Regions from separate parts of the Bacillus sp. XB1 genome, predicted to be linked through region 2. Evidence: riboswitches for the same ligand, from Rfam matches in the RefSeq annotation. Region 2 holds a riboswitch; each other region holds the start of a gene.
What was found. A riboswitch is a leader RNA that binds a small molecule or an ion and turns the genes downstream of it on or off. The one in region 2 is predicted to bind S-adenosylmethionine.
Positions count from the first base shown of each region.

Region 1: it holds a riboswitch for S-adenosylmethionine, as region 2 does, so the genes downstream of both, mtnK (S-methyl-5-thioribose kinase) here and ACK1U5_RS02565 (M20 family metallopeptidase) in region 2, are expected to answer to the same signal.
Region 3: it holds a riboswitch for S-adenosylmethionine, as region 2 does, so the genes downstream of both, metI (cystathionine gamma-synthase/O-acetylhomoserine thiolyase) here and ACK1U5_RS02565 (M20 family metallopeptidase) in region 2, are expected to answer to the same signal.
Region 4: it holds a riboswitch for S-adenosylmethionine, as region 2 does, so the genes downstream of both, ACK1U5_RS26470 (peptide ABC transporter substrate-binding protein) here and ACK1U5_RS02565 (M20 family metallopeptidase) in region 2, are expected to answer to the same signal.

Region 1 covers NZ_JBNRIL010000002.1:783,217-786,400, reverse strand. The annotation lists gene mtnA (S-methyl-5-thioribose-1-phosphate isomerase) at 1-402, opposite strand, end outside; gene mtnK (S-methyl-5-thioribose kinase) at 399-1,580, opposite strand; SAM riboswitch class I at 1,671-1,812, opposite strand; gene ACK1U5_RS19445 (carbon-nitrogen family hydrolase) at 1,884-2,747, opposite strand; gene ACK1U5_RS19440 (pyridoxal phosphate-dependent aminotransferase) at 2,762-3,184, shown strand, end outside.
Region 2 covers NZ_JBNRIL010000001.1:517,099-520,282, forward strand. The annotation lists gene ACK1U5_RS02560 (AAA domain-containing protein) at 1-1,612, shown strand, start outside; SAM riboswitch class I at 1,689-1,790, shown strand; gene ACK1U5_RS02565 (M20 family metallopeptidase) at 1,879-3,084, shown strand.
Region 3 covers NZ_JBNRIL010000002.1:593,444-596,627, reverse strand. The annotation lists gene ACK1U5_RS18335 (bifunctional homocysteine S-methyltransferase/methylenetetrahydrofolate reductase) at 1-667, opposite strand, end outside; SAM riboswitch class I at 738-847, opposite strand; SAM riboswitch class I at 1,051-1,161, shown strand; gene metI (cystathionine gamma-synthase/O-acetylhomoserine thiolyase) at 1,256-2,368, shown strand; gene metC (cystathionine beta-lyase) at 2,365-3,184, shown strand, end outside.
Region 4 covers NZ_JBNRIL010000007.1:54,753-57,936, reverse strand. The annotation lists gene ACK1U5_RS26470 (peptide ABC transporter substrate-binding protein) at 1-1,217, opposite strand, end outside; SAM riboswitch class I at 1,350-1,454, opposite strand; gene ACK1U5_RS26465 (aldo/keto reductase) at 1,607-2,440, opposite strand; gene proC (pyrroline-5-carboxylate reductase) at 2,442-3,184, opposite strand, start outside.

The DNA.
Region 1 (3,184 bases), on a different contig from region 2:
TTCCTGCTGAATGCGAAGCGCTTCTTCTTCTAATGTTTTTTGTGCTTCTTTTATTGTAGTAATCTCTCGAATAGATTCTCTCATACGATCAATTGCCCAAAATAAATTTACTGCTGTCGGGCGTGACGTTCCTAAATAATTACAATCTCTATTAAACTTCTTTTGAAATTCTTCAATATGTACAGTGTTATATTTTTTTGATGCAAGCGCCAAGCCAAATGCAGCTACAATTCCAATTGCAGGCGCTCCTCGTACTTCTAACATTACGATGCTTTTCCAAACCTCTTCAATAGTCGTCAATGTTTTGTATTCTGTGCTATGCGGCAATTTCGTTTGATTTAATACCGCAATTGCATCACCTTTCCAGCTTACAGATCTCGGAACAGTAACAATTGTACTCACGCTTTTACGCCCCCTGAAACTGTCTGTTGAAATAATGTTCGAAACAGTTGAATATCAGCACTTTTAGATTCATATTTTATTAGTTCTTTACCTAAGGATAGCACTTGTTTCTTAGCTTGAATTCTTGTTTCTTTATTTTCTATTTCATCTAAATCTGCTACATGAGCTAAACCAATTGTTCTACGAATCAGTTCACATCCGGCAAATCCAACTGCATCAGTAAAGATATTTTGCAAAATAATTGGTAACCATTGTTTTTCTTTCGTATATGCTTCTACACCTTCTCCAATCCATAACTTTGTAAAAGTTTCTACAAAATAACTCCACGTCTTTTCTATATGGAAAAATAGTACACTTCTTTTTTCTTCTTCTCTAGATAAAGCATTTAATAATAGATTTGCAATAAATTGACCTATGTCAAATCCAAATGGGCCATATGTCGCAAATTCTGGATCAATCACCTTCGTTTCAGAAGGTGACGAAAAAATACTACCAGTATGTAAATCACCATGAATAAGAGTTTCTTTTCTTGTTAAGAACTTATATTTATATTGTGCTACTTTTAGTTTTAAAGTTTTATCACTCCAAAGTTCATCAACCACGAGCTGTAAATCTGGCTCATAATCATTTGTATCATAATGTCCAAACGGATCTGTAAACACTAAATCCTCTGTAATTTTACAAAGGTCCGGATTTACAAAGGTACCTTCTAGTACCCTCTTCTCTTCTGACTGTAAACCAAAATCTGAAGTATAAAATAAAACATGTGCTAGAAAACGGCCGATATGCTGGGATAAAAGCGGATATTCTTCTCCGTCTATTAATCCTTTTCTTGTAATTGTTAGTCTTGATAAGTCTTCTATTACCGTTATCGCTAACTCTTCATCATGACTGTACACTACTGGAACATAATCCGGTACATACTGCGCAAAAATTTGTAATGCCTTGCTTTCAATCGTTGCTCTTTTTATAGACAATGGCCAGCTTTCACCAACTACTTTCGCATAAGGCAGTGCTTGTTTTATTATAATTGATTTCTCTCCATCATCTAATTTGAACACGTAATTTAAGTTTCCGTCTCCAATTTCATGACAAACGACATTTGCCTTCGCTTCAAAATAGCCATGATCTTTCGCATATTGTACAGCTGTTATTTCTGTTAATGAATAATATCCCATCGTCTTCTCCCCCTTTTTAAATTCAGAGGTTTTTCTAACATAGAAAAACCTCTTTCCACTAAGAAAGAGGTTTGAAGTTTATCTTCTCCCCTCTTATCTGCCAGAAAGTTTTACTTTCTGCTGGAATTAGCACCGTGCCTTTTGGCGTAATAAACGCCCCATTTCACAATGGTATTACGGTCGGTTGCTGGGCTTCATCGGGCCAAATCCCTCCACCTGCTCTTGATAAGAGTTGTATAATTTTTTGAATTTTTAACTTTATGTTGAAGACTATACCAAGAATAAAAATCACTTGTCAACATTTTATTTGTATAATTCTGGACGGCGATCCGCAAAAACCGGAATTCCTTTACGTACTTCTTTAATTTTCTCGAATTCAAGCTCTCCAAATAAAATTGATTCCTCTTCATTCGCCTCTACTACAACTTCACCCCAAGGGTCCACAATTAAAGAATGACCCGCAAATACATTATTTGGATCCTTTCCTGCTCTATTACACGCAACAACATAACACTGATTTTCAACTGCTCTTGCTTGCAATAGCAAACGCCAATGTGCTAAACGAACTAATGGCCATTCTGCTACAACAAATAATACTTTTGCCCCTTTAGCAGTATGGACACGCATCCACTCTGGAAAACGAATATCATAACAAATTGTTCCAGCGCATTCGACATCATCTAGCTTAAATTCGCCCGTACCATTACCGGCTATTAAATATTTATGTTCATCCATAAGCTGAAATAAATGTACTTTACTATATTCGTTGACTAGCTGTCCTTCATTATTTACAACATACATCGTATTTGTAACACCTTGCTCTGTTTGCTTTGCTATAGAACCACCAACAATATGTATATCATATTGCTTCGCCCATTCTATTAACTTTTCTTTCGTTTCCACTCCATCACTATCTGCAATTTCAGAAAGTCTCGTTAAATCATATCCTGTTGTCCATAGTTCTGGTAAGACGATAACATCTGGCCTTTCCTTCATAGCTTCGCTTATTTTATTTTTAGCATTCTCAATATTTTTTTCTACATCTCCAAAAACAATATCCATTTGAATACATGCGACTTTCATTTTTTCAGCCCCATTCTTATTTTTTTCTTTACAAAATACTGGAAAGATTATATCATTTGTCACTAGAATTGTAACAACTTTCAAAAGAGGTGGAAAGTATGAAATTATTTCAACCTTCTGAGATAGTAACATCATTGCCAACACAATTTTTCGCTTCACTTGTTGCAAAAGTTAACAAAGTCGTTGCAGCTGGTCACGATGTTATTAATCTAGGTCAAGGTAATCCAGATCAACCAACACCGCAGCATATCGTAAAAGCTTTACAAGATGCTGCCGAAAAGACCATTCATCATAAATATCCGCCATTTCGCGGACATGAAAGCTTAAAGGAAGCCGTGGCTACATTCTATAAACGTGAATACGGCGTCGAATTAAACCCAAAAACTGAAGTTGCTATTTTGTTTGGCGGGAAGGCTGGACTAGTAGAATTACCGATTTGTTTTACAAATCCTGGTGATACGATTCTCGTTCCGGATCCAGGTTATCCAGATTATTTATCCGGGGTTGCTTTAGCAAAAGCA
Region 2 (3,184 bases):
GACGCCTGGCGAAATTGTTCGTTACGGTTATAGTCAACATGAACATATACGAAATCATGAAACGTTACTTGCGTCGAAGTTAGTTGAAACGACGAACGGATCTTGGGGTGAGGAAAGACTCTATTTAGAAGAGACACGACAAGATCTTCGTGAAAAAATCTTATCGTATAAAGCAACATCTGCTGATAAGAAGCGCATACAAGAGATTGAAAGTGATCTTCGAAAGCAAAAGGCTAAAATTAAAGAAGTAGAAAAAGAATATATTGAAAATGCAAAAGTAATCGGCGCAACTTTATCAAAATGTGCCATTGATTCACTTATTTATGAGCGCACATTTGATTTAGTTGTTGTAGATGAAGTAAGTATGGCATATGTTCCGCAAATTGCATTAGCTGCTTCACTTGGAAAACGTATCGTCGTTTGCGGTGACTTTTTACAGTTACCTCCAATTGCGATGGCAAATCATGAACTCGTTCGCAAATGGCTTGGGGAAGATATGTTTTACCATGCTGGGATTGTTGAGTCTGTTAATAAATCAGAAGCACACCCAAACCTATTTATGTTGCAGGAACAAAGACGTATGCATGCGGATATATCGAAGTTTACGAATTCGTTTATTTATAAAAATAGAGTATACGATCATCCGTCTGTTTCAGAGCGTAAAGAACTTGCGCAATTGCAGCCGTTCGCAAATGAAGCGAGTGTTTTATTTGATACGAGCCAAATGGGAGCTTTTTCGTTAAAAGATGCTGCTTCTGGTTCACGTTTTAACATTATGTCTGGTTTAGTAGCAATGCAAATGATGTTAATCGGATTGTTAGACGGTGTGCAATCAATTGGTATTGTGACACCTTACAGGGCGCAGTCACGCTTTTTATCAACGTGTATTAGAGAAATGTTGCAGAGAACGAAATATCAAAACATACCAGTTTTAGCGGCGACAGTTCATAAGTTCCAAGGTTCTGAAAGAGATATGATGATCTTTGATACGGTTGACAGTTATCCGCAAGAACGACCTGGCGTATTATTCTTTGATCACAAAAACCATCGCCTCGTCAATGTAGCAGTGACAAGGGCGAGAGGGAAGTTCATTCAATTATCAGATTGCCATTATATGCGTAAAAACCTTTCGAGAAAACAAGCATTATCACAATTAACAGCTCATATAGAACGTCACGGAGATGTGTATGATCGCACGACATCAAGACAATTGTGGGAACGGAAAATTTCGAAACGTTTACGCTGGTTTATGGAAATGAATCTTGAAGAGCCGAAAGGGTTATTAAAAGATATTTTAGCCGCAAAACGAAAAATTATTATTTCACTTCCAAGTACAAAACAAGTGGATAAACGAGTATGGCAAGCGTTAATGCGTACAAATGCGCAAATAACAGTGTATAGTGATGGACCAGTTCCACTGAAAAATGTAAAGTTACAAAGACAAAATAAAGCATTCCCGTTTATCGTAATTGATGATGAAATCTTCTGGGCAGGCGCACCGCTTACATCTCAAATGATGTTTGAAGGTAGTACGGAATTTCCGTACGTATGTGCAAGACTGCAAGCACCTGAGACAATTGGTGTATTAAAAGGATTTTTAGATATTCGGTAAATTCGGATAGGAATTCCTTGACTTTTACTTGGAATGAACTTAGAATAAAAAATAATTTAATATAATTTTATGAAAATTCTTATCACGAGAGGTGGAGGGACTGGCCCTATGATACCTCGGCAGCGGATTCGTTATGAATACTGTGCCAATTCCAGCAAGGTAACTTGAAAGATAAGAAAGAAGCTCATTTTGACTGTATATACAGAAGCCTCTTTCTATCTTTTAGAAAGAGGCTTTTTTATGTGAAAATAAAAGGAGGAAGAAAAATGGGAGCGACAGGAGTAGCGTCACAAAGAAAAACAATTGAAGAGAGTATCGAAAGAAATAAGGAAAAGTACATAGAAACAAGTCATGATATTCATGCGAATCCGGAAATTGGTAACCAAGAGTTTTATGCATCTAGAACGTTAAGTTTATTGCTAGGCAGTGCAGGATTTCAGTTGCAGCACAATATAGCTGGACATGAAACGGGATTTATCGCGCGAAAAAGCTCTGGAAAACAAGGACCTGCAATCGCATTTTTAGCGGAGTACGACGCTTTACCAGGACTAGGTCATGCGTGTGGTCACAATTTAATTGGCACAATTAGCGTTGCAGCAGCAATCGCATTATCAGAAACGCTTGAAGAAATTGGCGGGGAAGTTGTCGTGTTTGGTACGCCAGCAGAAGAAGGCGGGCCAAATGGTAGCGCGAAATCAAGTTATGTAAAGGCAGGTTTATTTAAAGACATTGATGCGGCGCTTATGATTCATCCGAGCGGAAAGACAGCGACAACGAGTCCTTCACTAGCAGTCGATCCACTTGATTTTCATTTTTACGGAAAAACAGCTCACGCTGCAGCTTCGCCAGAAGAAGGGATTAACGCATTAGATGCGGTTATTCAGCTCTATAACGGTATTAACGCACTTCGCCAACAACTCCCGTCAGACGTGAGAATTCATGGTGTCATTACAGAGGGCGGAAAAGCACCTAATATTATTCCTGACTATGCCGCAGCAAGATTCTTCATCCGTGCAGCAACGAGAAAAAGATGCGCGGAATTAACAGAAAAAGTAAGAAACATTGCACAGGGAGCAGCATTAGCAACAGGTGCAAAAGTAAAAATCCATCAATTTCAAAATGAAATCGATGAATTACTCGTAACAAAAACATATAACGATATCGTAGCGGAAGAACTAGAACTATTAGGTGAAGATGTAAATCGTAAAGAAAGAGTAGGGATTGGTTCAACCGACGCAGGAAACGTAAGTCAAGTCGTACCGACAATTCATCCGTACATTAAAATCGGACCAGATGATTTAATTGCACATACGAATGAATTTAGAGAAGCAGCACGTTCAGAACTTGGAGATAAAGCATTAATTACATCGGCAAAAGCATTAGCAAATACAGCGTATCGATTAATTACGGAAGAAGGGTTGTTAGAGAAGGTGAAGGAGGAGTTTAGAGAGGCGCAGAAGAATCAGGGGTAGATGGTTAAAGGGAGTGGGGGATCCACTCCCTTTCTTTTTTTCGTAACACTGATGCTAAGATTTTTTTGCAGTAAAATCAATGTTAGTGGAACATTTTTAA
Region 3 (3,184 bases), on a different contig from region 2:
AATAGCCATTTTGCGGAATCGATATCATTTTGAAAGCTTCCGTCATATGAAGCGGCCCCAGTTGACAATTCAATCCAACAACATTTGCACCGTAATCTATAAACTGCTTTAATATTTCATTGACATCATTTCCATTTTGAGTCGTACCTGCTTCATGTAACGCTAATTGCGCAACAATCGGAATATTCGTTTGCTTACGCAACACTTTAACAGCATGAAGTAATTCAAATTCATCATAAAAAGTTTCTAATAGTAATCCATCAACCTGTTCTTCTAGTAAAGCCCCCGCCTGTTCAAGTAACATAAACTCCCTTTCCATATCAGTCGTTGTAACAGCTCCGATATGTTTCATACCACCAATTGTTCCTAAAATTGCATTTTTATCTGTCACAGATGCTTTCGCCAATTTCACTGCCGCTCTATTAATTTTTGTAACTTGATTTTCTAAACCATACATACGTAATTTCGCCTCATTTGCTCCATACGTATTCGTTTGAATTACATCTGCTCCAGCAGCTACATATTGTTTATGAATGGATATAATTAGATCTGGATCAGATACGTTCAATTCTTCAAAGCTACTTTGCAAACCATGTGAATGCAATAACGTTCCAACCGCACCATCACCTATTACAATTCCTTTTGATAATAAATCTAGTAATTTCACGAATCTCCCTCATTTCTATCAATATAAAAACCCCCTCTTCACTTTGAAGAGGGGGACATAATTGTTCCTCCTCTTATTATGCAAAACATTCGTTTTGCAGGTATTAGCACCGTTTCAAACATTTCGTTTGAAGGTTGCCGGGTTTCACAGGGCCTTTCCCTCCACCGCTCTCAATAAGAGTTGTCTTTATTATTTTATTTATGTAGCTAAAAGGAAATGCGTTCCCCTTTTAACAATGTTTGTTAATTTTTTAATAAATTTAGCATGCACAAAATTAAAAGTCAATGACACTTGCGGAAAAATAAAAATTATTTAAAATAAAGTTGCAATTCAATTATCTTTTATTGTAAAGTTAAAAACATAATAAAAATTTCATACGAACATTCTTATCTAGAGAGGTAGAGGGACTGGCCCTGTGACGCCTCAGCAACCATTAACATTTTGTTAATAAGGTGCTAATTCCAGCAAATTGTGAAAGATTTGACAGATGAGAAGAAGACTCTATTCAAACCGAAAGCCTTCTTCTTAGAAGGCTTTTTTTATTTTATATTCACTTAATGTTTCAATTTAAAAAGGAGGAATTTTCACATGTCAACAATCGAAACAAAACTAGCACAAATCGGAAATCGTAGTGAAACTACAACTGGAACGGTTAATCCACCAGTTTATTTCTCAACCGCTTATCGCCACGAAGGAATTGGTAAATCTACTGGCTTTGACTATTCACGAACTGGTAATCCAACTCGCTGTCTTTTAGAACAGGCGATCGCAGACTTAGAATATGGCGAACAAGGTTATGCCTGTAGTTCAGGGATGGCGGCTGTTCTCCTCGTCCTTTCTCTATTCCGCTCTGGAGACGAACTTATTGTATCTGAAGATTTATACGGGGGAACGTATCGATTATTTTCTGAGCATGAAAAAAAGTGGAATGTTCGATGTAGATACGTAAATACACAGTCTATTAAACAAATTGAGCAAGCTATCACAACTGAAACGAAGGCTATTTTCATAGAAACTCCAACTAATCCATTAATGCAAGTTACTGATATTGCTGCTGTCGCAACTGTAGCGAAAAGGCACGGACTACTTCTTATTGTAGACAACACATTCTACACACCTTATATACAGCAACCATTAACAGAAGGTGCTGACATTGTACTTCATAGCGCAACGAAATATTTAGGGGGACATAACGATGTACTAAGCGGGCTTGTCGTTGCAAAAGGAAAGGAACTTTGCGAGGAAATCGCTCATTATCATAATGCATCAGGTGCAGTTTTAAGCCCATTTGACTCATGGTTATTAATTCGCGGTATGAAAACGTTAGCGCTTCGCATGAGACAACATGAAGAAAATGCGAAAGCAGTTGTTGCGTATTTAAATGATGAAGACGGGGTGACAGATGTATTTTATCCAGGAAGAGGCGGCATGATTTCATTCCGCCTTAAAGATGAAGCTTGGATTAATCCATTCTTACAATCTTTATCCTTAATTACATTTGCCGAAAGTCTTGGTGGTGTAGAAAGTTTAATGACTTATCCAGCAACGCAAACACATGCTGATATTCCTGAAGAAATTAGAACAGCAAACGGCGTATGCAATCGTCTTCTTCGATTCTCAGTTGGCATTGAAAATAGTAACGATTTAATTCAAGACTTAAAGCAAGCCATTAAACTCGTAAAAGAAGGTGTAAGAATATGAGCTATTCTATAGATACACTCTTACTACACAACCAATATAAACATGACTCGCAAACAGGCGCTGTGAACGTTCCTATTTATAACACATCAACTTTTCACCAGTTTGATGTAGATACGTTCGGAAAATATGACTATAGCAGGTCAGGAAATCCAACTCGTGAAGCTCTTGAAGATATCATTGCTTTATTAGAAGGCGGAACAAAAGGATTCGCCTTTGCATCAGGCATTGCAGCGATTTCCACTGCATTCCTCCTTCTTTCACAAGGTGATCACGTACTCATTTCAGAAGATGTGTACGGAGGCACTTACCGAGTGATAACTGAGGTACTCTCCCGTTACGGTGTTTCACATACATTTGTTGATATGACCAATTTAGAAGAAATAAAACAAAACATGAAACCAAATACAAGGCTCTTTTATGTAGAAACACCTTCTAACCCACTTTTAAAAGTGACAGATATTCGCGAGGTTTCTAAACTCGCAAAATCTATTGGCGCTCTTACTTTTGTTGATAATACATTTTTGACACCACTATTCCAAAAACCACTTGAACTTGGAGCTGATGTCGTTCTTCATAGTGCTACAAAATTTATTGCTGGTCATAGTGATGTTACTGCCGGATTAGCAGTAGTAAAAGATGCAGAACTCGCTCAAAAGCTTGGATTTTTACAAAATGCATTCGGTGCTATTTTAGGACCTCAAGATTGTTCTCTCGTACTTCGCGGTCTAAAAACATTGCACGTACGCCTCGAGCATTCAGCTAAAAATGCCAATAAAATCGCACATTATTTACAAGAGCACGCTAAAGTACAAAATG
Region 4 (3,184 bases), on a different contig from region 2:
TTTAAGAATTCACCAGTTTTCTTATCAAGGTCAGCATCACTCGTTAATAATTCTAATGTTATCTTTTCAGAACCAAGCTCTTGTTTAGCTTTTTTCCATAACTCTTGTGCAGATTTTGTATCAACTTTTGTTAAATCGCCATTTGCAGTACGGAAGTCTTTTCCTTCAGGTCCTTTTGCAAAGTTTTTTGGAACGAGACCAAATGTTGGTGTAGATCCATCATTTAATAACGTATTTACAAAGGATTTTCTATCAATTGTTTGATCAATTGCTTGGCGTGCAGAAACGTTTTGAAGCACTTTGTTTTGTTGATTCATACGTAAAAATTGTACGCCTACGTTTGGACGTTCTTTAAAGTTAGCATCCTTTTTATATTTATCGACGAAGTCAGATGTTAGTTTTATACGATCTAATTGTTTTGACTCGAATAAATTTACTTCTGTTGATTTTTCTTTTACGATGTTAAAATTGATTTCTTCTAGTTTGACAGTATCTTTATCCCAATAGGTAGGGTTTTTCTTGAATTTAAAGCTTTGTTCGTGCTTCCAATCGCTTAGTGTAAAAGCTCCGTTGTACAAGATTGTATTATCTTCTAAAGCGTACTTATCACCTTGTGCTTTAAAGAATTCCTCGTTAATTGGTAGAAATGTTGGGAACGCTGTTAAGCTAATAAAATACGGAACAGGACGCTCCAATTCTACCTCAAACGTATGGTCATCAACTGCTTTTACACCAAGTTGGTCGGCTGGAAGTTCTTTGTTGTTAATTTTTGTTGCGTTTTTAATATCAAAGAATAGAAATGCATATTCAGAGGCTGTTGCTGGATCTACGGCTCTTTGCCAAGCGAACACAAAATCTTTAGCTGTAACAGGAGTGCCGTTTGACCATTTTGAATCTCGCAAATGGAATGTGTATTTCGTTTTATCGCCACTTACTTCATGAGATTTTGCAACACCAGGAACAGGTTTGTTACCTTCACCAAGATTATACAAACCTTCAAATACGTTTCTCATTACTTGACCAGAATCAGTATCTGTAGCACGAGCCGTATCCATTGTTCGTATTTCAGTAGGTGAAGATAAGTTTAAAACCTGTTTACTAGGTGCCTCGTCTTTTGCATTTGCTCCGCTTGCTTCGTTTTTATAACTACCGCAACCAGTTAATAAAATACTTACTCCTACAACTGATGCAATACCGGGTACAAACTTCTTTTTCATTTGATTTTCCTCCTAAATAATTAAGTTTGGATGATGATGAGGGAAATGAAAAATAAAAAATCCCTCTTTTCATATTGAGAAAGAGGGATTTTTACGTACAAGTTATGCACCCGTATATAAACGAAGTCCCTCATTCTATCTTTCAAGCATAAAGCTTGCAGGAAGTGGCACAGTATTCAAAATGAACCTGTTGCCGAGGTTTCAAAGGGCCAGTCCCTCCACCTCTCTTGATACAATGAGTAAACGAATAAATTTTATTAATTTTTGTGTTTCTTTGATAATTCAAAATCTTACACCTTGAATAATGAAGTGTCAACTAAATGAAATATAGTTTAAATTTTCAGTTTTATTAAATGGAAAAATCACTGCATAGGGCAGTGGTTTTTCTACTAGAAGTTAAAGTTATCTGGATCTGGACCAACGCGACGATCTTCATTTAAAGCTTGAATTGCTTTCATATCATCAGCACTTAATTCAAAGTCGAAGATGTTTGCATTTTCAATAATGCGATGTTCTTTAATTGATTTGGGAATTGTTACAACTTCGTTTTGTAAATCCCAGCGTAAAATAATTTGCGCAGTTGATTTATTATATTTTGTCGCAATTTCTTGTAACGTTGGATTATCTAGTTGTTGTCCTTGCATTAATGGTGACCAAGCTTCAAGCTGAATATTATGTTCTTTACAGAATGCATGTAACTCTTCTTGTGCTAAACGTGGGTGGTATTCCACTTGGTTGACCATTGGCTTAATTTCAGCAATTTCAAATACGTCTTGTAAGTGGTGAATGTGGAAATTACTCACACCGATAGCGCGAACACGGCCATCTTTATAAAGTTTTTCTAATGCTTTCCATGATTCGGTATATTTCCCTTTTACAGGCCAATGTACTAAATATAAATCTAAATATTCTAGACCTAATTTCTCTAATGTAGTTTCAAATGCTTGAAGTGTTGTTTCATATCCTTGATCGCTATTCCATACTTTTGAGGTAATAAATAATTCTTCGCGTGAAACACCGGATTCACGAATCGCTTGTCCAACGCCTTCTTCATTTTGATAGATTGCTGCAGTATCGATGCTGCGGTAGCCATTTTTAATTGCTGCTTTTACAGAATCAATTACTTCTGAACCATCTTCTACTTTAAAAACACCTAAACCAAACCAAGGCATTTTTACACCGTTATGTAATGTTGTATAGTCTTTTAAACTTGTTAAAATCATATTATTTCCCCCTAGCTTTTTTGTTTGTTGCTTCTACTGCTTTTTGAATTGCCTCTGAAAAATTATATTCGTATAAAGTTTTGAGACCCTCAGCTGTGGAACCACCTGGCGTTGTTACTTGTTCGCGGAGGTTAGCTGGATTTTGCGTTTGTTCGAGCATAGAAGCAGAGCCAGAAATCATTTGAATGACAAGATGTTTTGCGGTTTCTTCATCGACTCCATAACTTTTTGTTGTTTCAATTAAGCTTTCAGCAAAGTAATAAAGGAAGGCTGGTGCACTTCCAGTAACTGCAGTAAGCTGATGAACTTCTTCCTCAGTACAAAGTTGCGAAGTACCAATACCTTTTAAAAGCAGTTGCAGGGTTTCTTGATGCATCTCATTTACTGATTGTCCCATTGTATATAAGGAGATAGATTTTCCAATTTCAGCAGCTGTATTAGGCATAATCCAAGCAACAGGCGTGCCCTTTGGGAGTCTAGCTTCTAAATAAGATGGTCCAATGCCAGCTGCGACTGTTACGACTAGTTGATTTGATATTAACGGAGATAGCTCAGCTAATAACTCTTCATGAGCAGAAGGTGGCATTGCTAAAACAACCGTATCAACAGATGTAACATGCTGTTTCCAATCTGTTGCAGTAGACACATTATATCGATGTTGTAACTGTTTTAGCTTTTCTACGTTGCTTCGATTAGAGACGATAATTTCTTCGATGTACTCTTTGCTTGTTTTAAGTAATCCGG